Regions from separate parts of the Ensifer sp. 22521 genome, predicted to be linked through region 1. Evidence: predicted binding sites of a transcription regulator. Region 1 holds the regulator's gene; each other region holds the start of a gene.
The links. Region 1 encodes LexA, which represses DNA repair genes until DNA is damaged. Its sites were predicted from a motif close to TGTTCNNNNTGTGTTCNG; they were not measured.

Region 1 (7,182 bases):
TCCGCCATTTTCCCAAGGAATATAGTCCGACGATGGACCGCCATCCCTGGCGGTGCTTCACTTTAATGAGCGTACGTCGGCAGGCGTCAGCGCCGTCTGGTTCGCCTCGGGCAGACGACGACTGGGCCCTCCGCCCTTCACGCAAGCCGCGGGTTAGAGGCTGAACGGATCACGCGCTGAGCGTTTCTCGCTCGGCGCGTTGAACGGATCGGACTTCTTCTCCTTGGATTTGCGGCCCTCGTCGGCGATGATCTCATCCACGGCCCGCTGGCATTTCAGGAGTTCTTCCGCCGCCGGGCCGGTGCCGCGCAAACTGAGGTTTGCGACAACGCGATCGTCAAAGGCGATCGCCAACGTCCTTTTGCGCACGAACCCCGTCAGGAATTCCGCATCGGTGACGTTCACGAAGAGGAACTTGCCGCTCTCGTCGCCGGCGGCGGTCGCCGCCGCACTCCAGGGATCGCTCTTGTCGAAGCGGAACGTCAGGTCATAGTCCTTGCCGACCTCGAGCGACTTCCAGTCGTCGCTGGCGAAACTCATGTAGAGCGGCGATTCGGAGCCCTTGGGATAGAACCCCAGGCGCAGCCTGATTCCGCCTTCGAACATCGACGTGATGAAACACGAGCCTTCCATCGACGTGTCGGAAGCAACGGTCCAGCGCCGACTTCCTTCCATTTGATGATCTCGGAGTCCTCAGCCACGGCCGGTCCCGTGGCCATCAGACAGCTCACCAATCCGAACAGCAATCTACGCATGCAAATCCCCCGTTTGCCCGCATTTTGATAGGTCGCCGCGTGACTGTCGAGGGTGGGTAACCCGCACCCATGCAAAATCTTAGGAATATTCACCTCCCAGCGGAACGACGCTCACGCCAAGATCACATGGCAAAGGGATCTTTCGACGACTTGGTCTGGCCGCCGCCAGCAAAGGGGTCATTGTTTGGCGCATTCCCGCCAGCGCCCGCAAACGGATCGGCGGCCGCCCCCTGCCCGCCGTTTGGCATCAACGCAATCACCGCCTCCTGGCATTTGAACATCTCGCTGACGGCCTTCATCGAATCGCGCAGGCTGAGGCTCGCCACCACGCGCCCTTCGAACGCCAGCGCCAGCGTGTTCTTGCGCACGAATTCGGTGAAGAAGTCGGTGTTGGAGAAGTTGACGACCAGAGCCTTCGAGCCTGTGAGGTCCACGCCGAACGCGACAGCCGGCCACTGGCGGCCACGGTCGAGCTGCAAGGCGACGTCATACTCCCTCTGCGGCTCGATCGATTTCCAGTTGGCATTGCCGATCGAAAGAAACGCCAGGTTCGCCGATCCTCTCGGATAAAAGCCGATTCGAAGGATCATTCCGCCGTCGTAGCTCGTCGCCGCATAGCACGAGCCGCCCAAGGACGGATCGGAGCCCACCGTCCAGGCATTGATCTCCTTCCAGATATTCGAACGCCCTTCTTCAGCAGCGGCCGCTCCCGCCGCCACCAACAGACAGAGAACCGCCAACGACAATCTACGCATGCAACCACCCCATTTTTCCCGCAACCTGTCGAGACGTGCGGCATCTTCACAACACGGATTTGTGCACGCCGGCAGCGAGGCCGCGACTTGGCGCAACCCAAGCGATTGCAGCGCGGACGGCGCGCCAGGCTGAGGCGGCTTCGCCGCTGCGTGCCCCTGGCGCAAAACGGCCACAGCCTGCACTCAAAGAGCTGTTGAACACATGACAGTGATCGCCAAGCTTGCTGGACTTCGGAACGAAAGCGCGGTTCACATCGTTAACCGCCCCGTAGTCCCACCCTTGCATCAAAGTGGACGATCACCGTGCTTGCCGCCCTGCTTCTCGCTTCGATAGTCGCGTCGCCTAATATGCCTGACGTCAAGCTCAGCGCCGCCACGGTGGACGAACTTCAGACCGATTTCGAGAGCGCCGTGCCGTGCCATCAGATCGATGGACGCAAGGTGTGGAAGGGTGCGATCGCGTTCTACATCCAGTCGTTCGTCTATGATGGCGACAGGCCGGTCGCGACCGATGCGGCGGATGCCGTACTTCCAGAAGACAACAGCGCCGAGACGGTGAAGGAATTCGAAGACGCCTGCGCCGCCACGCAGCCGGCCTAGCCTCTTTGCACAAAAACGCTCGCGATTCGTTCGAATCGCCGTGCCGTCGCGCAACGCGCTGCCCCACGGCCCTCCGTTTGGGCACGATCATCGCCCAAACCCGCTCTGCTCCCGTAAAAGTGACCAATCGACACGCACAGACGCGCCAATTGTCTGAATTCACGGAATTTTAGGCACTTGCGGAACACATATGGAACAGATAGTGTCTGTTCTTGATTTGTTTCACGCCTCTGGGAGCGACGTGCCATGCTGACCCGCAAGCAACAGGAATTGCTTCTCTTCATTCACGAACGCATGAAGGAGTCAGGCGTCCCACCATCATTCGATGAAATGAAGGATGCGCTCGACCTGGCGTCGAAGTCCGGCATTCACCGTCTGATCACGGCACTCGAAGAACGCGGGTTCATTCGCCGTCTGCCGAACCGAGCCCGCGCGCTCGAGGTCATCAAGCTTCCGGAAGCCTACGCGTCAAGCCAGCAGCAGCCCCGCCGCGGCTTCTCGCCCAGCGTGATCGAGGGCAGCCTCGGCAAGGCGCCAGCGGCCGCTCCTGCCGCACCGCCAAAGCCCACGCCCGTGGCCGACAACACATCGGTTTCCGTCCCGGTCATGGGCCGCATCGCTGCCGGTGTGCCGATCTCGGCGATCCAGAACAACACGCACGACATTACCATACCGCTCGACATGATCGGCAACGGCGAACACTACGCTCTCGAAGTCAAGGGCGACTCGATGATCGAAGCCGGCATCTTTGACGGCGACACGGTGATCATCCGCAATGGCAATACGGCCAATCCCGGCGATATCATCGTGGCGCTCGTGGATGATGAGGAAGCGACGCTGAAGCGCTTCCGGCGCAAGGGCGCATCGATCGCGCTCGAAGCCGCGAACCCTGCCTACGAAACAAGGATTTTTGGGCCCGATCGGGTGAAGATCCAGGGCAAGCTCGTCGGGCTGATCCGCCGCTACCACTGATTCCGAGGGAAACCTGGCATCCGACCGAGCCTCGCCACCGCTTGCGGCTGCGAGGCTCTGTTTATTGAAGGCGACCTGAAGGCACGCCTCTTACTCGTGGATGGTGTACTCGCCGAGCTCGCAGAGGTCCTGCATGTCTTCGGTCGTATCGAGGCCGGAGCCTTCTTCGAACTCGAAGCGCATGTCGTACTTGCAGACCTCCCGGCCGTCGGCGATGGTGATCTCCATGTCTTCCCCTGGGTTCAGCACCTGCCGGCCGAAAACATCGTCTTCCCACTCATTGACGCCCACAGGCGACGTATAGAAGTTCGTCAGCACTGCGTTGGTGTTGTTCTTCAGCTTGAAAACCAGATCCTCTGCCTGCGCCTCAAATGTGGTCGCAGCGAAGAGGGCCAAGGCCGTCAGGACAAGTTTCGTCTTCATATATGCGATTGCCTCCGTTTTGATGATGACGGACGCTACCGATGCGGCTGATGTCAGCGGAGTCATCGTTCCCCCTCTACCGATTTCACCGAAGCGATAAGATCCGATAGTGGCTTAGAAGACGTGGCTTGTGCGGGCGTGTGGAGGCAAACACACACAATCGCTCTGCCCTGAGGCAGAACGTCTATCCGCACTAAAATGAGGTGAGAGTTATTGGAGGCCTCGCCCGGAATTGAACCGGGGTACAAGGATTTGCAGTCCTCTGCGTCACCACTCCGCCACGAGGCCTCACAGCTCGGATAACCGAGCGTTGGCGCGGATTTAGAATGATTGCAGAAAAACCGCAAGAGGCATTTTCCGAAAAACGCGCCGTCGATTTGTAAGACGGATACTTTCCACAGAGCGATCGCGAACCTCCGCCGATCGCATCTGGGGTGGCCTCAACACCAGGGCGTCGCGTGTCCTGTCCACGGCCGCACCAGCCCCTCGGATACGAGCACACGCCCGATAGACTGGTCGCCGCGGGTGACCAGCCGCAGCTTTTCACCGGCCTTGGCATCCTGACGGCCGCTCGCCGTTTCCAGCCTGAAGTCACCCGCATTCAACAATTCGCGCAGGCGCTGCTTGGCATAGAAGCCGCGCGAACGTTCCTTGTCGCAGCTTGCCTGGCGAATACGCGGCGCATCGACGTCTGCGACGCGGATCGTTTCGCCGTGGTACAGGAAGGTGGCGCCGTCGATCACGCAGTTGTCGTTGCGAATCCCGCAGAAATAAAACTGATCCGTGCGAACGGATGCCGTCTTCACTTCCTCACTGGGCCGCACCACGGGTGTCGGCGCCTTGGCGCCGACGTCAACGGACGGCACCGGAGCGGCAAGGGCAACTCTTGTCACCGGATTCGGCTTCCGCTTCTCCGCCTGTTGCGCGGGACGCTCGTCCGCTTTCTGCGCGACACGAACGGGCTTCGGCCTCGACTCGTGTCGGGACGTGGACGCGACCACGTCCGATACCACCGGCCAATGTTTCAGTTCGGCGCGATGATCGTAAGCGACCACGCCGCCGACAGTGAGTGCGGCGGCCAGATACCACGGCGCCATACCGCCTTGTTTGCCCCTGCTCCGACCGGAATTCCGGCTTCGACGTTTCGTAGTGGCTTTGGCCATGCGTTCCCATCCTGATTCGCGACCGCATTATGCGTTTGATGGGTTGCCGAAAAGTTTTCGGCGGCCTCCCTCAACAAAGGGTTCAGCCGCTTCGCTGGGAATCAATTGGCAGAGAATCGAAGCCGAGGCATCCGGGACGGTTGACCGCAATAGCTCCGGTTCACGAGCCGTTCGAAGAATTGGCTCGTCCGCGCCAGCGCGCCCACCAGACAGCCAGCCGACGCCGGCGACGGCGGACGGATGGGATATCGTGAGAAAGCACGATGAGGCCCAACGGTATCATCCAGAAGCCGAGCACCGGCAGAAAGCCGAGAAAACCAAAGAAGATCAGGAGCGAGCCCAACAGGATACGCAGCAGTGGTGATTCCGGCAGCGTGATGCGCCACTTCCCGAGCACGATCTGACGCGTCTGCGGATCAATCCCGAAATGCGTCTGCTTCCTGTTTTTATTCATCATTCCCTATCCGGCATCTTTTCCCACAATTGGGGACTTCTCCACAGCCTGGCAACCGAACTTGTCATTTTTTTTGAAAAAACCGCTTGGCAAATCGGAAAAGCATGCGTATTAGCAGCCTCACTTCTGAAGCGCACAGCGAAACAGCGGCGCGGATGATCCCTGGTAGCTCAGCGGTAGAGCATTCGACTGTTAATCGACAGGTCGCCGGTTCGAATCCGGCCCGGGGAGCCAGTTTCAAAAAGAGCCATTTGCAGAAAATGCGAATGGCTCTTTTTCATTTTGCACCTAAGTTCCCCCGGTGATCAATCCCAGTCCTAGACGGCACCTATGACAAAGGCGGCGCCCATCATCGTCTGGTTCCGCAAGGACCTGCGCCTTGGCGACAACAGGGCCCTTGCGGCTGCGGCCAATGAGGCCGCCGTCATTCCGCTCTATATCCGGGAGCCGCACGGAAGCGGCAACGGTCCGCTGGGCACGGCGCAGCAATGGTGGTTGCACCATTCGCTGGAAGTGTTGGAGGCTCGACTGGGCCGGCTCGGCTCGCGACTCATTCTCCGCTCCGGCGACCCGCTGGACGTCCTCAGTGAGGTGTCGCGCCTATCGGGATCGAAGCGTGTCCATTGGAATCGCCGCTACGACCCGTGCGGCATCGCCACCGATATAGCCCTGAAGAAAGCACTCGCGGCTCAGGGCATCGCGGCCGAGAGCTTTGCCGGGCAATTGCTGCACGAGCCCATGCGCTTGCTGACGACGACCGGCGGGCCCTATCGCGTGTTCACGCCTTTCTGGCGCGCGCTCGAAGCGAAGGTTGAGCCGGCTCCGCCGATCGACGAGCCGCAAAAGATCGCGACGCCGGAAAGCTGGCCCCCTTCAGAACAGCTTGACGCGTGGTCGCTTCTGCCAACGAAACCGAACTGGGCAGCGACGTTCAGTGAAATATGGATGCCGGGGGAAAAAGGCGCGACCACCCGCCTCGACGAATTTATCGACGAAAAGCTTGCAGACTACAAAGTGCGCCGGGACCGTCCAGAGGCTGACGGCACATCCCTGCTCTCTCCTCACCTCGCCTTCGGAGAAATCTCGCCGGCGCAGATCTGGCACGCGACGCAGGGAATCGAGACCGATGGCGGTGAAGGCATTGCCACCTTTCGCAAGGAAATCACCTGGCGCGAATTCTCCTACCACCTGTTGTTTCACTATCCCGAACTCCCGCGTCGCAATCTCGATCGCCGGTTCGATCGTTTCCGCTGGCTGGACCACGAAGGAGATTTTTCCCGCTGGACCAAGGGTTTGACCGGTTTCCCGATCGTCGACGCCGGCATGCGCCAGCTCTGGCGGCATGGCTACATGCACAATCGCGTGCGGATGATCGCCGCCTCGTTCCTCATCAAGGACCTGCTGATCGACTGGCGGAAAGGCGAACAATGGTTTCGCGACACCCTCGTGGATGCGGATCCGGCCAACAACGCCGCAAGCTGGCAATGGGTCGCGGGATCGGGCGCGGATGCGGCGCCGTTCTTCCGGATCTTCAATCCTGTTCTCCAGGGCGAAAAGTTCGACCCGGATGGAGCCTATGTGAAGCGATTCATACCGGAACTCGATCGGCTTGAGCCACGCTACATCCATCGCCCCTTTGCGGCTCCGGCTGCCGTGCTTTCGGGCGCCGGCATCGAACTCGGCACAACCTATCCAAAACCGATCGTCGACCACGCCCTTGCGCGGGATCGGGCGCTTTCAGCGTTCCGCGAGATCACAAGCCCGCCAAGAGAACCGTAACGGATACGCGCACCCGGTAGAAATCCATGGTTGGCGTCTCGGGCGATTGCCGCTAGGCTCACCTTACGGATGCAACAGCTGAGGGGGTGGTGTATGCGTGAGCTGGAAGCAAGTCTCGCCGCGTTCAACGGCGCACAGGAGCTTTCCGCCGAGAATCTCTCGATGGTCCTGCGGGATTTCCCATTGAAGGCACGCATGGTGCTCAGCGCGCTCGTGCATCTTCAGGCCGGGACATTGATGCTCACGGTGCCGGATGGCCGCAAACTGGTGATGAGGGGCAA
Region 2 (7,182 bases), on a different contig from region 1:
GTCTTGCCGCGCTCGCGGGCGGACGTTTTACTGTGCCCTTCGCCGCCGCTCACTTGGTTTCCTCCGCGACCTTCTGGGCAGGCTCCTGCTTGCGCTCGCGACCGGCGATGCGCACTTCGCCGCCGTCGCGCAGGCGCTGCACGCCTTCGGTCACGATCTCGTCGCCTTCGTTAAGGGCCGCGTCGACAAGCACCTTGTCCGGATTGCGCTGGATGATCTTCACCGGCACCTTTTCGCTCTTATCGCCGGCAACGCGCCAGATGTAGGAGCCTTCCGAGCTCCACTGGATCGCCAGCGGATCGACGGTCGGATAGGTGTCGCCGTCAAACGCGACGGTAACGGAAAAGGACATGCCCGCCCTCAGCATGTCGTCAGGGTTTTCGAGCCGTGCGCGCACACGCAGCGTGCGGCTTGCCTGATCGAGGCGGTTGTCGATCGCGTGGATTGCGCCATCGAGCTGGCTGCCCGGCTGGGCGATCGCAAAGGCGGTGACCGGCTGGCCGACGGTGATCTTGTTGGCGAAGCGCTCCGGTACCCAGAAATCGACGAGGATTTCCGAGCGGTCGTCGACAACGGCGATCGGCGTCGTGGTCGTGACATAGTCGCCGACATTGACGGTGATGATGCCGACCACACCCTTGGACGGTGCGACGATATCGCGGCGCTTGAGGTCGAGTTCGGCAGTCTTCAGCGCCAGCTCCGCTGTCTGCATGGCGATTTCGGCGTCGCGCACTTCGACGGCGGTCATAGCGCGTGCGTTGCTGAGATTGCGGTAGCGCTCGACCTTTTCGCGGGCGCTGTCGCGGTTCAGCCGCGCCTGGTCGGCGGCGATCTTCTGGTCGTCGCTGTCGAGCTTGGCGATCACCTGGCCCTGGGCCACCTTTTCGCCGGAGCGGACGAGAATTTCGGTGAGGTTGCCGGTTGCCGTCGGCGTCACGGTGACCGAGTGGATCGCTTCGCCGTTGCCGATCGCGTTCAGCCGGTCGTTGACGACAGCGGTCGCCGAAGGCCGGACCATGACGAGGATGGCATTGTTGCCACCCTGGCCGCGGCCATTGCCGCGCTCGCCACCCTCACCGCCACCGGCGCCGGGCTTGGACAGGGCATCGATCAGCGGGTGCGAAACGCCGATGGCGGCGAGCGTCTCACCTGCGCCGGGTACGAACCGCAGCCAGACGGTTGCGCCCACGAGAAGCACAGCGGCGCTCACCGCAAGCTGTTTCCAAACCCGCATTCAAGTCTCCAGATTAAGCATAAAACACGCCCCAGCGCGGCGCGGCCGGCGGTTCGTTCCGATTGGGCGGAGTATCCCCGTTCGCGCGCGTCGGGGCAATGACGGAATGCCATCATTACGCAATTGTAATAAAAGCGAATTTGGTGGCGGCATGATGACGTGCAGAGCAATTCCAGCGCAGCTTTCAGCGTGAACCGCACTTTGCTGCATAGGCCGGCATTTACAGCGGCGTCGGTCGCGCTATCCTGCAACCGCCGGCCGCTTTTTCGAGCGGTTTCGCCGTCTGGTTTTCAAGTTTCTTGAAGGAGAGCAAGAACGATGTGCGATGCCTGTGTGATGGAAACGGTGAAGGCGCGCATGCTGTCGCGCCGCAGCTTCTTCAAAGCCGCTGCAGTTGGAACCGCCAGCCTCGCCGCCGCGAGCGTCGGTGCAGCACCCCCGGCATTGGCTCAGGGACATAGTAGCGTCACGGACTTGACCCACGAACTGCACGAGGATTTCCCGACCTTCTTCGGCCAGCAGCAGTTCTTCCGCGAGCAAAAGTTCAGCTACGCCAAAGAAAAGTTCAATCTGTTCGAACTGCGCATAAACGAACACACCGGCACCCATGTCGATGCGCCCCTGCACTTCTCCGCCGATGGCCTGTCGGTCGCCGAGCTGCCGGTGGAAAAGCTCGTCGTGCCGCTCTGCATCGTCGATATCCGCGAGAAGGCAACGGCCGACGCCGATGCGCAGGTGACGCCCGACGACCTCAAGGCCTGGGTCGCCGCCAATGGCGAGATCCCGGAAAACGCCTGCGTCGCCATGCTTTCGGGCTGGGGCGCGCATATGGGCACGGAGAAATTCCGCAATGCCGATGGCGGCGGCAAGTTGCACTTCCCCGGCTTTCACGCCGAGGCGGCGAAGTATCTCATCGAGGAGAGCAAGGCCGCCGGCATTGCCGTCGACACACTTTCGCTCGACCATGGCCCCTCACCGGATTTCGCCACGCATTATGCCTGGCTGCCCGCGGGCCGCTGGGGGCTGGAGGCCGCCGCCAATCTCGACAAGCTGCCGGCCAAAGGCGCGACGCTCATTCTCGGCGCGCCGAAGCATCGCGGCGGCACCGGCGGCCCGGCGCGCGTCTTCGCCCTTGCTTGATCCATACTCTTCAATCCGGCGGCGCAGGGCCGCCGGCAACACCATGCAGGAGAGCCCATGAGCACCGTTACGCCGCCGAAGAACCCGGAAGCCGACCCGCGCGTCAAAGCCGTGTTCGACGATATCCGCGCCACGCGCAAATCCGATTTCATCAACAATATGTGGCTGTGGCTCGCCTTCGACCCGGGCCTGCTGGAGCAGACCTGGGGCGACGTCAAGGCGGTGATGGCAACGCCTTCTGCGCTCGATCCGCTGGTGAAAGAGATGCTCTATATCGCCGTGTCCGTCACCAATGGCTGCGGCTACTGCGCCCATTCCCATACGGCCGCGGCAAGGGCGAAGGGCCTGAGCGATGCCGAGCATGCGGACCTCTTGCGGGTGATCTCGCTCGCCGCCCGCACCAACCAGCTTGCCACAGCGCTGCAGGTCCCGGTCGATACCGTCTTTGATAAGACGGCGGGATAAAGCATACCGCGCAAAAGTGCGCAGCGGTTTTGCGATACGACATGCGACAAATCAAAACGTGCGACCAAGAATAAGCGGTCTCGAAATCGCCTGTCTTTCCACAGGCTTGGTGCGGCTGGCGCAGAAAACGGAATAAAAGAAGAACATCCTTTCTGGCCTTTCCCCACCGAATCACTACATTGAGCCGCATGATGAGTGGTTTCGACGACATTCCTTTCTTCGACGAGGAGCCGGCGCCGCGCAAGCAGCCGCCAGCCCCCGGAGGTATCCCCGCCGCCGGCGGTATTGCCGCGCGCGCCATGGCTGCGCGCGATCGCGCCCAGCCGCGCCCGGATTATCTCTCCGGCCTCAACCCGGAACAGGCCGAGGCGGTCGAAACGCTTGACGGTCCCGTGCTTGTGCTTGCCGGCGCCGGCACCGGCAAGACCCGCGTGCTGACGACCCGCATCGCCCACATCCTTTCGACCAACCGCGCCTTCCCTTCGCAAATCCTTGCGGTGACCTTCACCAACAAGGCGGCGCGCGAGATGAAGGAGCGCATCGGCGTGCTCGTCGGCCATGCGGTCGAAGGCATGCCCTGGCTCGGCACCTTCCACTCGATCGGCGTCAAGCTGCTCCGTCGCCATGCCGAGCTCGTCGGCCTGCGCTCCGATTTCACCATTCTCGACACCGATGACGTGGTGCGGCTGATCAAGCAGCTCATCCAGGCCGAAGGCATCGACGACAAGCGCTGGCCGGCCAAGCAGTTCGCCGGCATGATCGACGGCTGGAAGAACAAGGGCCTCGATCCCGCGCAGATCCCTGAGGGTGACGCCCGCGCCTTTGCCAACGGCAAGGGCCGCGAACTCTACGCCGCCTACCAGAACCGGCTGCTGACACTGAACGCCTGCGACTTCGGCGATCTGCTCCTGCACCCGATCCGCATTTTCCGTAACCATGCGGACGTGCTGAAGGATTATCACGACAAGTTCCGCTACATCCTCGTCGACGAGTACCAGGATACCAACACGGCGCAGTACATGTGGCTGCGGCTCTTGGCCCAGCGGCCGAAGGGCGTTCCGCAGAATGTCTGCTGCGTCGGCGACGACGACCAGTCGATCTATGGTTGGCGCGGCGCGGAAGTGGACAACATCCTGCGCTTCGAGAAGGATTTCCCGGGCGCCAAGGTCATCAAGCTCGAGCGCAACTATCGCTCGACCGAGCACATCCTCGGTGCCGCCGGCCACCTGATCGCCCACAATGAGGGCCGTCTCGGCAAGACGCTCTTTACCGACCGCACCGATCCGGATGATGAGAAGGTGCAGGTGCACGCCGCCTGGGATTCCGAAGAGGAGGCCCGCGCCGTCGGCGAGGAAATCGAACAGCTGCAGCGCAAGAGCCACAAGCTCAACGACATGGCGATCCTGGTGCGCGCATCGTTCCAGATGCGCGAGTTCGAAGACCGCTTCGTCACGCTTGGCCTCAACTACCGCGTCATCGGCGGCCCGCGCTTCTACGAGCGCCTCGAAATCCGCGATGCGATGGCCTATTTCCGCCTCGTCTGCCAGCCGGCCGACGACCTCGCCTTCGAGCGCATCGTCAACACGCCGAAGCGTGGCCTCGGTGACACCACCGTGCGCACCCTGCACGACTATGCCCGCGCTCGCGATATCCCGATGCTGGCTGCCGCCAGTGACATCATCGAGACCGACGAGTTGAAGCCGAGGGCGCGGAAAGCCCTCTTCGACGTCGTCACCGATTTCCGCCGCTGGCAGAGCCTGCTGGAAACCACCGTGCACACCGAGCTTGCCGAGCAGATCCTCGACGAGAGCGGCTATACCGCCATGTGGCAGAACGACAAGTCGGCCGAGGCCCCCGGACGGCTGGAAAACCTCAAGGAACTCATCCGCTCGATGGAAGCCTTCGAGAGCCTGCGCGGCTTCCTCGAACACGTCGCCCTCGTCATGGATGCCGAGCAGAACGAAAACCTCGACGCCGTGTCGATCATGACGCTGCACTCGGCCAAGGGGCTGGAGTTCGACACCGTTTTCCTGCCCGGCTGGGAGGAAGGTCTCTTCCCGCACCAGCGCGCGCTCGACGAAGGCGGCCGCTCCGGCCTGGAAGAAGAACGGCGCCTTGCCTATGTCGGCATCACCCGCGCCAAGCACCGCTGCCACATCTGGTTCGTCTCCAACCGTCGCATCCACGGCCTTTGGCAATCGACGCTGCCCTCGCGCTTCCTCGAAGAGCTGCCGCTCGCCCATGTCGACGTGGCCGAGAGCGAGCAATCCTATGGCGGCTATGGCCGCGGCGGTTACGGCCAGTCACGCTTCGACAAGGCCGATCCCTTCCAGAACACCTATTCGACACCGGGCTGGAAGCGCGCCCAGCAGCACCGTTCCGACGCCACCCGCGACAACTGGGGCACCCGCTCCGGCCACGCGGTCGAACGCATCGGCTACGGCGAAAGCGGCCCGCGCGGCCGCACGATCGACGGCGAGCTGGTGGCAAAATCGACAGCCACGGAACCCTCGCGCTTCTCGGTCGGCGACCGCGTCTTCCACATCAAGTTCGGCAACGGCAACATCGCCGCGATCGAAGGCAACAAGCTCACCATCGACTTCGACCGCGCCGGCCAGAAGCGCGTGCTGGATGGGTTTGTCGAGAAGGTGTGAGGAGGTCAGAGCCCTCCTCACGTGCATTCCCAAGTAACCGCGCAACCGGCGATCTCATGGCGTCGACCGGCGAAGTGCACTAATAATTGCAAGCACAATTCTCGCGTTTGAACGAAACCTTGTACCGATCTCCCTCGACGCGAAGTGGATGGAGACATGTCCTGGACGAGCGCTGTTCGCGGCCTGCTGGAGGTAGGCGCTTCAAATGCTGCCGAGGATGACCGCGAAGGCATTCTCGTTGCGAATGTCGCGGCGTGCGTGATCGTCGTCACCACCACGGGCTTTGCTCTCATCTACGCACTCCACGGCGAACCAAGTCTGGTCCCGCTCGTCTATGCCAATCTCGCTCTGGCGGCGGCCGCCGCGCTGACGCCCCTCTTTCATCGGTTCGGGCGCGTGGCGTCAGGACTTTGGGAGTTCGGGATCTGCGTCGTGATCCTCGTGTGGATCGCCTCCTATGTCGGCAGAGACTCCGGCGTGCTTTTGACGCTGCTCGGCGCAACGCCGGTCGCCTTCGCGATCCTTGGGTTCCAGAACGTCGCCCTGGTGGCGGTCTTGAGCGCCACAGCCACAATCACGGTCATCGCGGCATCCATCGCGTTCCCGGAGGCGCGATCAGGCGTCTATGACGCCAGCGGCTTCCTGCAGCTCATCTATTCCTCATCGATCGTCACCCTCACCCTCATGTGCTTCGCCACGATCTACTATGCCTTCCACTTGGCGAGAGAAGCACAAGGGCGGCTGGCCCGCCTCATGGCGTCGATCATGCCGGACGAGATCGTGGCGCGCCTGCTGAGGAATGAGCGGGAAACGATCATCAACGAATTCGAACACGCGACCGTAGTCCTGACCGACATCGTCCAGTTCGTGAGCCTGTCAAACAGCCTGGGACCGGAAAGGACCGTGAGCCTGCTCAACGAACTCTTCAGCGAATTCGATCGGCTGGCGGCGGCGGTCGGTGTTGAGAAGATCAAGACCATTGGCGATGCCTATCTTGCGGTGGCCGGCGTGCCCGCCCGACACCCCGCCCCCGAGAAGGCGGCCGCCGCGTTCGGCTTCGGCGCCATCGCCGCTGCCCGCGAGATCGGCGAACGCTACGATGTCGTGCTGAGGCTTCGCACCGGCATGGCGTCGGGATCGGTGACGGCCGGCGTGCTTGGGCGAACGAAATACGCCTACGACGTCTGGGGGGCGCCGGTGAACCTCGCCGCGCGCCTGGAAGCGATCGGCAAGCCCGGCTGCATCACGACGACCGCGGAGATCAGGCGGCGCCTGAACGAGCACTTCCAATTCGAATGCTCGGGCCATGAAGACATCAAGGGCTTCGGCTTGACCGAAATCTGGACCATGCAGTTGCCGAGCGCCGGTACAAACGAAGTCGGCAACCTCGCAAAGGCGGATATGTGAGGTGCCGCACACCGCTTTGCCGCGCCGTGCGCAGCAGTTTTGCGATAACGTCGTGCGAAAAGATCGCGACGCGCCGTAAGCGCCTCAAACCATCTTGCGATAGACGATAAATCCCGACTTCTCCGCCACCTTGTCGTAGAGCGCCATCGCCGTCTCGTTGGTCTCGTGCGTCTGCCAGTAGACCCGTGGCGAGCCGGCCGCCCGCGCCGCCTCGTAGACGCCCTCGATCAGTGCCCGCCCGACGCCCTTTCCGCGTGCCTGCGTGTTGGTGAAGAGGTCCTG
Region 3 (7,182 bases), on a different contig from region 1:
CGATCTCATCACCTGCGTGGTCGAAGGCTTCGAATAGGCTCAGCTCTCCTTGCCTAAGGCACGCCCGCATTCTACATGTCGAGGGCTTTTCCAGTGCGGGAGAGGGCAGCGGTTTTCTCGTCCTCTTCCGTTCTGACGATTTGAAATCGATCACGCTTGGCGTGATCCACAGGGGACGGGAAGATGGCGAAAATCGTCAATGTCGGGGTCCAGATGGACCATGTGTCGGGCATCAATATTGCGGGTGATTCTACCTTCGCCATGAGCCTCGAGGCACAGTCGCGCGGCTACCGCCTTTTCCACTACACGCCCGAAAAACTGTCGCTGCGCGACGGCAAGGTCTATGCGAGCGTGCAGCAGATGACGCTGCGCGACGTCAAGGGCGATCACTTCACGCTTGGCGAAGCCGAACGCGTCGATCTGTCGACCATGGACGTCATCCTGCTCCGCCAGGATCCGCCCTTCGACATGGGCTACATCACCTCGACGCATCTTCTGGAACGCCTGCATCCGAAGACGCTGGTCGTCAACGATCCGGCCTGGGTGCGCAATTCGCCGGAGAAGATCTTCGTCACCGAATTCGCCGACCTGATGCCGAAGACGCTGATCACCCGCGACCCCCAGGAGATCGCCAGCTTCCGCCAGGAGATGGGCGACATCATCCTGAAGCCGCTCTACGGCAATGGCGGCGCCGGTGTCTTCCATTCGACCCGTGACGACCGCAACCTGTCTTCCCTTCTGGAAATGTTCGGCCAGATGTTCCGTGAGCCCTTCATCGCCCAGGAATACCTGCCGGCGGTGCGCAAGGGCGACAAGCGCATCCTGCTCGTCGATGGTGAGCCGGTCGGCGCCATCAACCGCGTTCCGGCCGAACATGATGCGCGCTCCAACATGCATGCCGGCGGTCGGCCGGAGGCGACCGAGCTTACGGCGCGCGAAAAGGAAATCTGCGCCCGCATCGCTCCGGCGCTGAAAGCCCGCGGCTTCCTCTTCGTCGGCATCGACGTCATCGGCGACTACATGACCGAGATCAACGTCACGTCGCCGACCGGCATTCGCGAAGTCAAGAAGTTTGGCGGCGCCGATGTTGCGAGCCTGCTCTGGGACGCGATCGAGCGCAAACGCGCCTGATCCGGCGCTTCCGGTAGAACCTGTCTCCAGATGACGGAGATTGCCGCGGGCTTCCGCCCGCGGCTGCGGGGTTGTGCCCTTGCCAACGACAGCGCGTAGGTCTTGCCTCAGATGTTCCGTAATTGTTCTTGTTTTTGTGCGTGAACCGTGCAAGGCTCCGTCTTGCAACCCAAGGCGGTTGCGGCGCCCGTAATGACGGGCCGCCCGGGCGAGGGAGCAACCATGGTCGCGCGCGTCAGCACGGTCGCATTTCAGGGTATCGAGGGTCTGCCGGTCGACGTTCAGGTGATGGTCGCGCCGGGCAAAGTCGGCATGCAGATCGTCGGCCTGCCGGACAAGGCAGTGGCCGAAAGCCGCGAGCGGGTGCAGGCAGCGCTTCATGCTTCGGGTCTGGCGCTGCCGGCCAAGCGCGTCACCGTCAATCTCGCCCCCGCCGATCTGCCGAAGGAAGGCAGCCACTTCGATCTTGCGATCGCGCTGGGCCTGATGGCGGCGCTCGGCGCCATTCCCGGCGATGCGCTCTCACCCTATGTCGTGATCGGCGAGCTCAATCTCGACGGCACCATTGCCGCCGTTGCCGGCGCCCTTCCCGCCGCGATCGGCGCCAATGCGCTCGGCAAGGGGCTGATCTGCCCGGCCGAAAGCGGGGCGGAGGCTGCCTGGGCAGGTGCGGAGATCGACATTCTCGCACCGCGCAGCCTGATCGCGATCGCCAACCATTTCCGCGGCACGCAGGTGCTTTCGCGGCCTCAAGCCGCGATCCGCTCGGGCGCTGCCAACCTGCCCGATCTCGCCGACATCAAGGGACAGGAAAGCGCCAAGCGGGCGCTGGAGGTGGCTGCTGCTGGCAACCACAATCTGCTGATGGTGGGACCGCCGGGGTCGGGGAAATCGATGCTCGCCGCGCGGCTGCCGTCGATCCTGCCGCCGCTCAATCCGGCCGAGCTGCTCGAAGTGTCGATGATCCACTCGATCGCCGGGCAGTTGCCGGGCGGCAAACTCTCGGATCGGCGGCCGTTCCGCACGCCGCACCATTCCGCAACCATGGCCGCCATGGTCGGTGGCGGCTTACGCGCCAAGCCCGGCGAGGCCTCGCTCGCCCATCATGGCGTCTTGTTCCTGGACGAGTTTCCGGAGTTCACGCCGCAGGTGCTCGACGCACTGCGCCAGCCGCTCGAAACGGCGGAATGCATTATCGCCCGCGCCAATCACCGGGTGAGCTATCCCGCCGCCATCCAGCTCGTCGCCGCCATGAACCCCTGCCGCTGCGGCATGGCCGGTGAACCCGGGCGCAGCTGCGCCCGCGGCCCGCGCTGCATGACCGATTACCAGGCGCGCATCTCCGGCCCGCTGATGGACCGTATCGATATCCGCATCGACGTTCCGGCCGTCAGCGCCGCCGATCTGTTGAAGCCGGCCGCAGCCGAAAGCAGCGAAGTCGTCGCCCGTCGTGTTGCCCGCGCCCGTGCCCTGCAGACCGACCGCTTCGCCGCCCTCGGTCATCCGGAGTTGACGAGCAACGCCCGGTGTTCGACATCGATGATCGAGAAGATCGCCGAGCCCGACGCAGCGGGCCTGCAACTCCTCCGGGACGCTGCCGAGAAAATGAAATTCTCCGCCCGCGGTTACCACCGCGTGCTGAAGGTCGCACGCACGCTCGCCGATCTCGATGGCGCGCAGACCGTCGGCCGCATCCATCTGGCCGAAGCGATTTCCTACCGCATTGCCGGCGAGAGGCTGCAGGCGGCGGCGTAGCGGTCGGTTCGAAACAAAAGGGCGCCGCGAGGCGCCCTTTCCTTTCGTGGGAGAAGGCTTGTCGATCAGCCGCCGAGGCCTTCAAACAGCGCGGTCGAGAGATAGCGTTCGGCAAACGACGGGATGATGACGACGATGGTCTTGCCGGCGTTTTCTTCGCGCTGGCCAACCTCGATCGCCGCCGTCAGTGCTGCGCCGGCGGAGATGCCGACCGGCACGCCTTCGAGCCTGGCGACGAGGCGAGCAGCCTCGATCGCTTCGCCGCTGTTGACGGTGACGATCTCGTCATAAACGGAGGTGTCGAGGATCACCGGCGCAAAGCCCGCGCCGATGCCCTGGATCTTGTGCGGGCCCGGGTTGCCGCCGGAAAGCACAGGGGACTCTTCCGGCTCGACTGCGATCACCTTGATCGAGGGTTTGCGCGCCTTCAGCACCTGGCCGGCACCGGTAATCGTGCCGCCGGTGCCGATGCCGGACACGAAGATGTCGACAGCACCTTCGGTGTCGTTCCAGATTTCCTCGGCGGTCGTCTTGCGGTGGATTTCCGGGTTGGCCGGGTTCTCGAACTGCTGCGGAATGATGGCGTCGGGCAGCGTCTCGACCAGTTCCTGCGCCTTGGCGATCGCGCCCTTCATGCCCTTGGCACCTTCCGTCAGCACCAGCTCGGCGCCAAAGAGGGCCAGCATCTTGCGGCGCTCGACCGACATCGTTTCCGGCATGGTGAGGATCAGCTTGTAGCCCTTGGCGGCGGCGACGAAGGCGAGCGCGATGCCGGTGTTGCCCGAGGTTGGCTCGATCAGGGTCGTGCGGCCGGGAGTAATCTTGCCCTGGGCTTCCAGGCTCTCGATCATCGCCACGCCGATGCGGTCCTTGACCGAGGCGATCGGGTTGAAGAATTCGAGCTTGGCGAGCAGGTTCGCCTTGACGCCCTTCTCCTTGGCAAGCTTGTCCAGCCGCACGATGGGCGTATCGCCGATCGTCTCCGTGATCGAGGAATAGACGCGGCCGCGGCCGGGCTTGCGTGTGTCGGACATGGGTTTCTCCCTTGGGCGTGAACTGTCAGCTATGAGAATAGGAACAATGACTGCTCAATTCCAGCACGACAAAGACGCAGCGACGATCCGCCGGAGGAAAAAGCACCGGCGAAGTTGTTGTTCAGGAAAAGTTTTTTCAGCTCGCGCGGACGGCGATATAGGCGGCCGTTCCCGCCAACACGCTGGCTGCGACCCGGTTCAGTGCTTGCAGCGCCTTTGGCTGCTTGAGCAGCAGCCGTGCGCGCGCCGCGAGCAGCATATAGGGAACCAGCACGGCCAACAGCACCAGGAAGGTTGCCGCCAGCAAAAGGCCGTAGTCGCGGGGGCCGATGTCTGCGATGTCGATCAGCGTCGGCACCAGCGCCACATAGAACAGCATCGTCTTCGGGTTGCCGAGGGTGACGAGCAGGCCGGAGAGGAAGGACATGGCGGCACTCGTCGACGGTTTCGCCTTGATGTCCTCGGGCAGCAGCCCCGCGGTCCAGAGTTTCCAGGCGATGTAGCCGAGATAGAGGACGCCTGCGAATTTCACCACCAGGAAGACCGTGGTGAAGGTCTGGGCGATCAACGCCAGCCCGAGCACGACAGCCGTCAGGTAGATCATGTCGCCGAGCACGATGCCAAGACCCATGAAGAAGGTTTCGCGGAAACCGGAGCCCAGCGCGCGGGCGACGAGCGCCGTCACGCCGGGACCCGGTATGGCCGCAGCGATGAAGAGTGCGCCGCTATAGGCGATGAGAGCCGCGAGCGTCATGGGCATTCCTTCCGGTGGCGATGCCGATTTCTAGCGCAGACGGACAAAAAAGGGAAATCAAGGAACGACGACCGATGGGCGCCTGACGACAAAATTGATCGGGTGACAAGTCTGGCGTTGTCCGCCGACGCGGGATCGGTAGAGCTTGCAGAAAACGAGCGAAAGGCGCCTCTCAATGCCCGAGTTGAAAGATATCATCGGCTTTGCCCTCCTTGCACTCGGCATGGTGCTGACGCCGGGGCCGAACATGATCTACCTGATCTCGCGTTCGATCAGCCAGGGGCCGGGCGCCGGATTGATCTCGCTCGGCGGCGTGGCGCTCGGTTTCGTCGTCTACATGATTTCGGCCGCACTCGGCATCACCGCGCTGCTTCTCGCCGTTCCCTTTGCCTATGATGCGCTGAGAATTGCCGGCGCCGGCTACCTTCTTTATCTCGCCTGGCAGGCTGTGCGGCCGGGTGGCCGCTCGCCGTTTCAGGTCCGCCATCTGCCGAAGGACGGGCCGAAGAAGCTGTTCGTCATGGGGTTTCTGACGAGCCTGCTCAATCCCAAGGTGGCGGTGCTCTATCTCTCGTTGCTGCCGCAGTTCATCCGGCCGGAACTCGGCAATGTGCTCGGCCAGTCGCTGGTCTTCGGGTCGATCCAGATCATGACCAGCGTTACCGTCAACGCGATGATCGCGCTTGCCGCCAGCGGCATCGCGGCCTTCCTCGCCGGGCGGCCGCTGTTCATGGTGGTGCAGCGCTGGGCCATGGGTACGGCGCTTTTCGGCTTTGCGCTGAGCATGGCATCGGAGGCGCGGCGTTAATCCGCGCTCACGTTCTTTCAGGTGACGCAATTCCGGACGGAAAACCGCTTCACACTTTTCCTGGAACTGCTCACTCGAAAACCGGCCGCATGAAGCTGCGCTCATAGCTGACGATGCAGCGCGTCTTCTCGGCATAGGCGAAGGCTTCCTGGCATTCCGGATCCGCGGCCATTTCCTGGCGGTAGCTTTCATAGGCCGCAAGGCTCGGAAAACTGAAGAGCGCGAGCGCGATGTTGTTCGCCCCTTCATGCGGCATGAAATAGCCGTGATGCGTGCCGCCGAGGCGATTGACGAGCGGAATCCAGAGCTTGGCATAGTGCTCGAACTCGGCGGCCTTGTAAGGGTCGATGACGTATTTCAGATAGCAGGTGATCATGCGGCTCTCCCTTCGCGCTCCCGCTTGATAGAAGAGGGCAGGCGAAGTTTCCAGCCGAGATTCATGCCGGCGGCGGCAATGAGGATGGCGATCGAGCCGAGGATCTGGATCGGTTGCAACTGATGGCCGAAGGCGATGCGATCGACGACGATGGCGGCAATCGGATAGACGAAGGAGAGCGCGCCGGTCATATGCGTCGGCAGCCGCTGGATCGCGCCATAGAGCAGCACATACATCAGTCCCGTGTGGACGATGCCGACCGTGACCAGGATCGTCCATTGCCCGGTACCAGACGGGGCGGGCGCTGCGAGCGCCATCGGCGCCAGCATCAGGGTGCCTGTGATCACCTGGATCAGCGCGATCAGGTGCGGCGGCGTGCCCTTGAGCAGCTTCGTCGCGATCGCTGCGATCGCGTAGAAGAAGGCCGCGCCGATCGAAAGTGCTACGCCGATCAGATAGCTTTCCGGCGCGAAGCCGTGGCCGGGTTTGGCCGAAATGATCGCCAGCATGCCGGCAAACGAGACCGACAGCCAAAAGATCTTGGTGGCCGTGATCTTCTCGCCGAGGAACAGCGCGCCGAGCCCCAAGAGCATGAAGGGCTGGGTGTTGTAGACCATCGTCGCGATCGAGATCGACGCGTGGGAATAGGCGGCGAAGAGCAGCAGCCAGTTGACGACGATTGCGACGCCGCCGACGATCGAAAGCAGCAGCATCCGTCGGCTGAAGTGGCGGCGGTCGAACAGACCGAGAAACCAGGCAATGCCGACGAGTGTCACGGCGCCGAAGACGCAGCGCCAGAAGACGACGCTCGTCACCGGCTGCCCCGACTTCAGCACGAACCAGCCGATGGTTCCGGAAATCAGCATCGCGGCTGTCATCTCGATGCTGCCGCGTTTGAGTTCGGTATTCATGTTCGCCGCTCCATGTTGGTGATCGGAGAATAGCCGGTGCTTGCAGCCTTTCCCATGGATGAACGAAGGCAATTGTGTTAGATTGCCTAATTATCGAAGTTCTGTTTGTTGCAATGACTTATGGTGCCGTGATGCTGGACGAGATTGACCGACGGATCCTAGACATTCTGGCAGCCAATGCCCGGGTATCGCTGAAGGAGCTGGCGCAGGAGGCAGGCCTTTCCTCGCCGAGTGCTGCGGATCGTCTGCGCAAGCTGGAAGAGCGCGGCGTTCTCGATGGCTTCACCATCGCTCTCAATCCCCAGAAAGTCGGCTATCCCCTGCAGGCGGTCATCCGCGTGCGGCCGATGCCGGGCATGCTGCACATCGTCGAGCGGCTAATCCAGGACACGCCCGAAATCGTTGAATGCGAC

Region 2: ACTJKE_RS11805 (UvrD-helicase domain-containing protein) is a predicted target of LexA. The motif match lies at 2,968-2,985, and genes of this name have one in related genera.
Region 3: ACTJKE_RS21570 (YifB family Mg chelatase-like AAA ATPase) is a predicted target of LexA. The motif match lies at 1,244-1,261, and genes of this name have one in related genera.

The regions. Positions count from the first base shown of each region.
Region 1 is NZ_JBQENM010000009.1:37,929-45,110, reverse strand. It holds tRNA gene ACTJKE_RS15310 (tRNA-Ser) at 1-7, shown strand, start outside; gene ACTJKE_RS15305 (hypothetical protein) at 154-675, opposite strand; gene ACTJKE_RS15300 (hypothetical protein) at 878-1,693, opposite strand; gene ACTJKE_RS15295 (hypothetical protein) at 1,814-2,110, shown strand; gene lexA (transcriptional repressor LexA) at 2,357-3,082, shown strand; gene ACTJKE_RS15285 (hypothetical protein) at 3,173-3,505, opposite strand; tRNA gene ACTJKE_RS15280 (tRNA-Cys) at 3,720-3,793, opposite strand; gene ACTJKE_RS15275 (thermonuclease family protein) at 3,946-4,602, opposite strand; gene ACTJKE_RS15270 (hypothetical protein) at 4,829-5,122, opposite strand; tRNA gene ACTJKE_RS15265 (tRNA-Asn) at 5,282-5,356, shown strand; gene ACTJKE_RS15260 (cryptochrome/photolyase family protein) at 5,453-6,901, shown strand; gene ACTJKE_RS15255 (SAM-dependent methyltransferase) at 6,995-7,182, shown strand, end outside.
Region 2 is NZ_JBQENM010000007.1:68,662-75,843, reverse strand. It holds gene ACTJKE_RS11825 (efflux RND transporter permease subunit) at 1-53, opposite strand, end outside; gene ACTJKE_RS11820 (efflux RND transporter periplasmic adaptor subunit) at 50-1,234, opposite strand; gene ACTJKE_RS11815 (cyclase family protein) at 1,553-2,374, shown strand; gene ACTJKE_RS11810 (carboxymuconolactone decarboxylase family protein) at 2,432-2,839, shown strand; gene ACTJKE_RS11805 (UvrD-helicase domain-containing protein) at 3,028-5,493, shown strand; gene ACTJKE_RS11800 (adenylate/guanylate cyclase domain-containing protein) at 5,650-6,900, shown strand; gene ACTJKE_RS11795 (GNAT family N-acetyltransferase) at 6,985-7,182, opposite strand, start outside.
Region 3 is NZ_JBQENM010000013.1:188,240-195,421, forward strand. It holds gene ACTJKE_RS21560 (endonuclease) at 1-37, shown strand, start outside; gene gshB (glutathione synthase) at 184-1,131, shown strand; gene ACTJKE_RS21570 (YifB family Mg chelatase-like AAA ATPase) at 1,354-2,886, shown strand; gene cysK (cysteine synthase A) at 2,952-3,920, opposite strand; gene ACTJKE_RS21580 (LysE family translocator) at 4,057-4,674, opposite strand; gene ACTJKE_RS21585 (LysE family translocator) at 4,850-5,482, shown strand; gene ACTJKE_RS21590 (NIPSNAP family protein) at 5,553-5,858, opposite strand; gene ACTJKE_RS21595 (DMT family transporter) at 5,855-6,769, opposite strand; gene ACTJKE_RS21600 (Lrp/AsnC family transcriptional regulator) at 6,901-7,182, shown strand, end outside.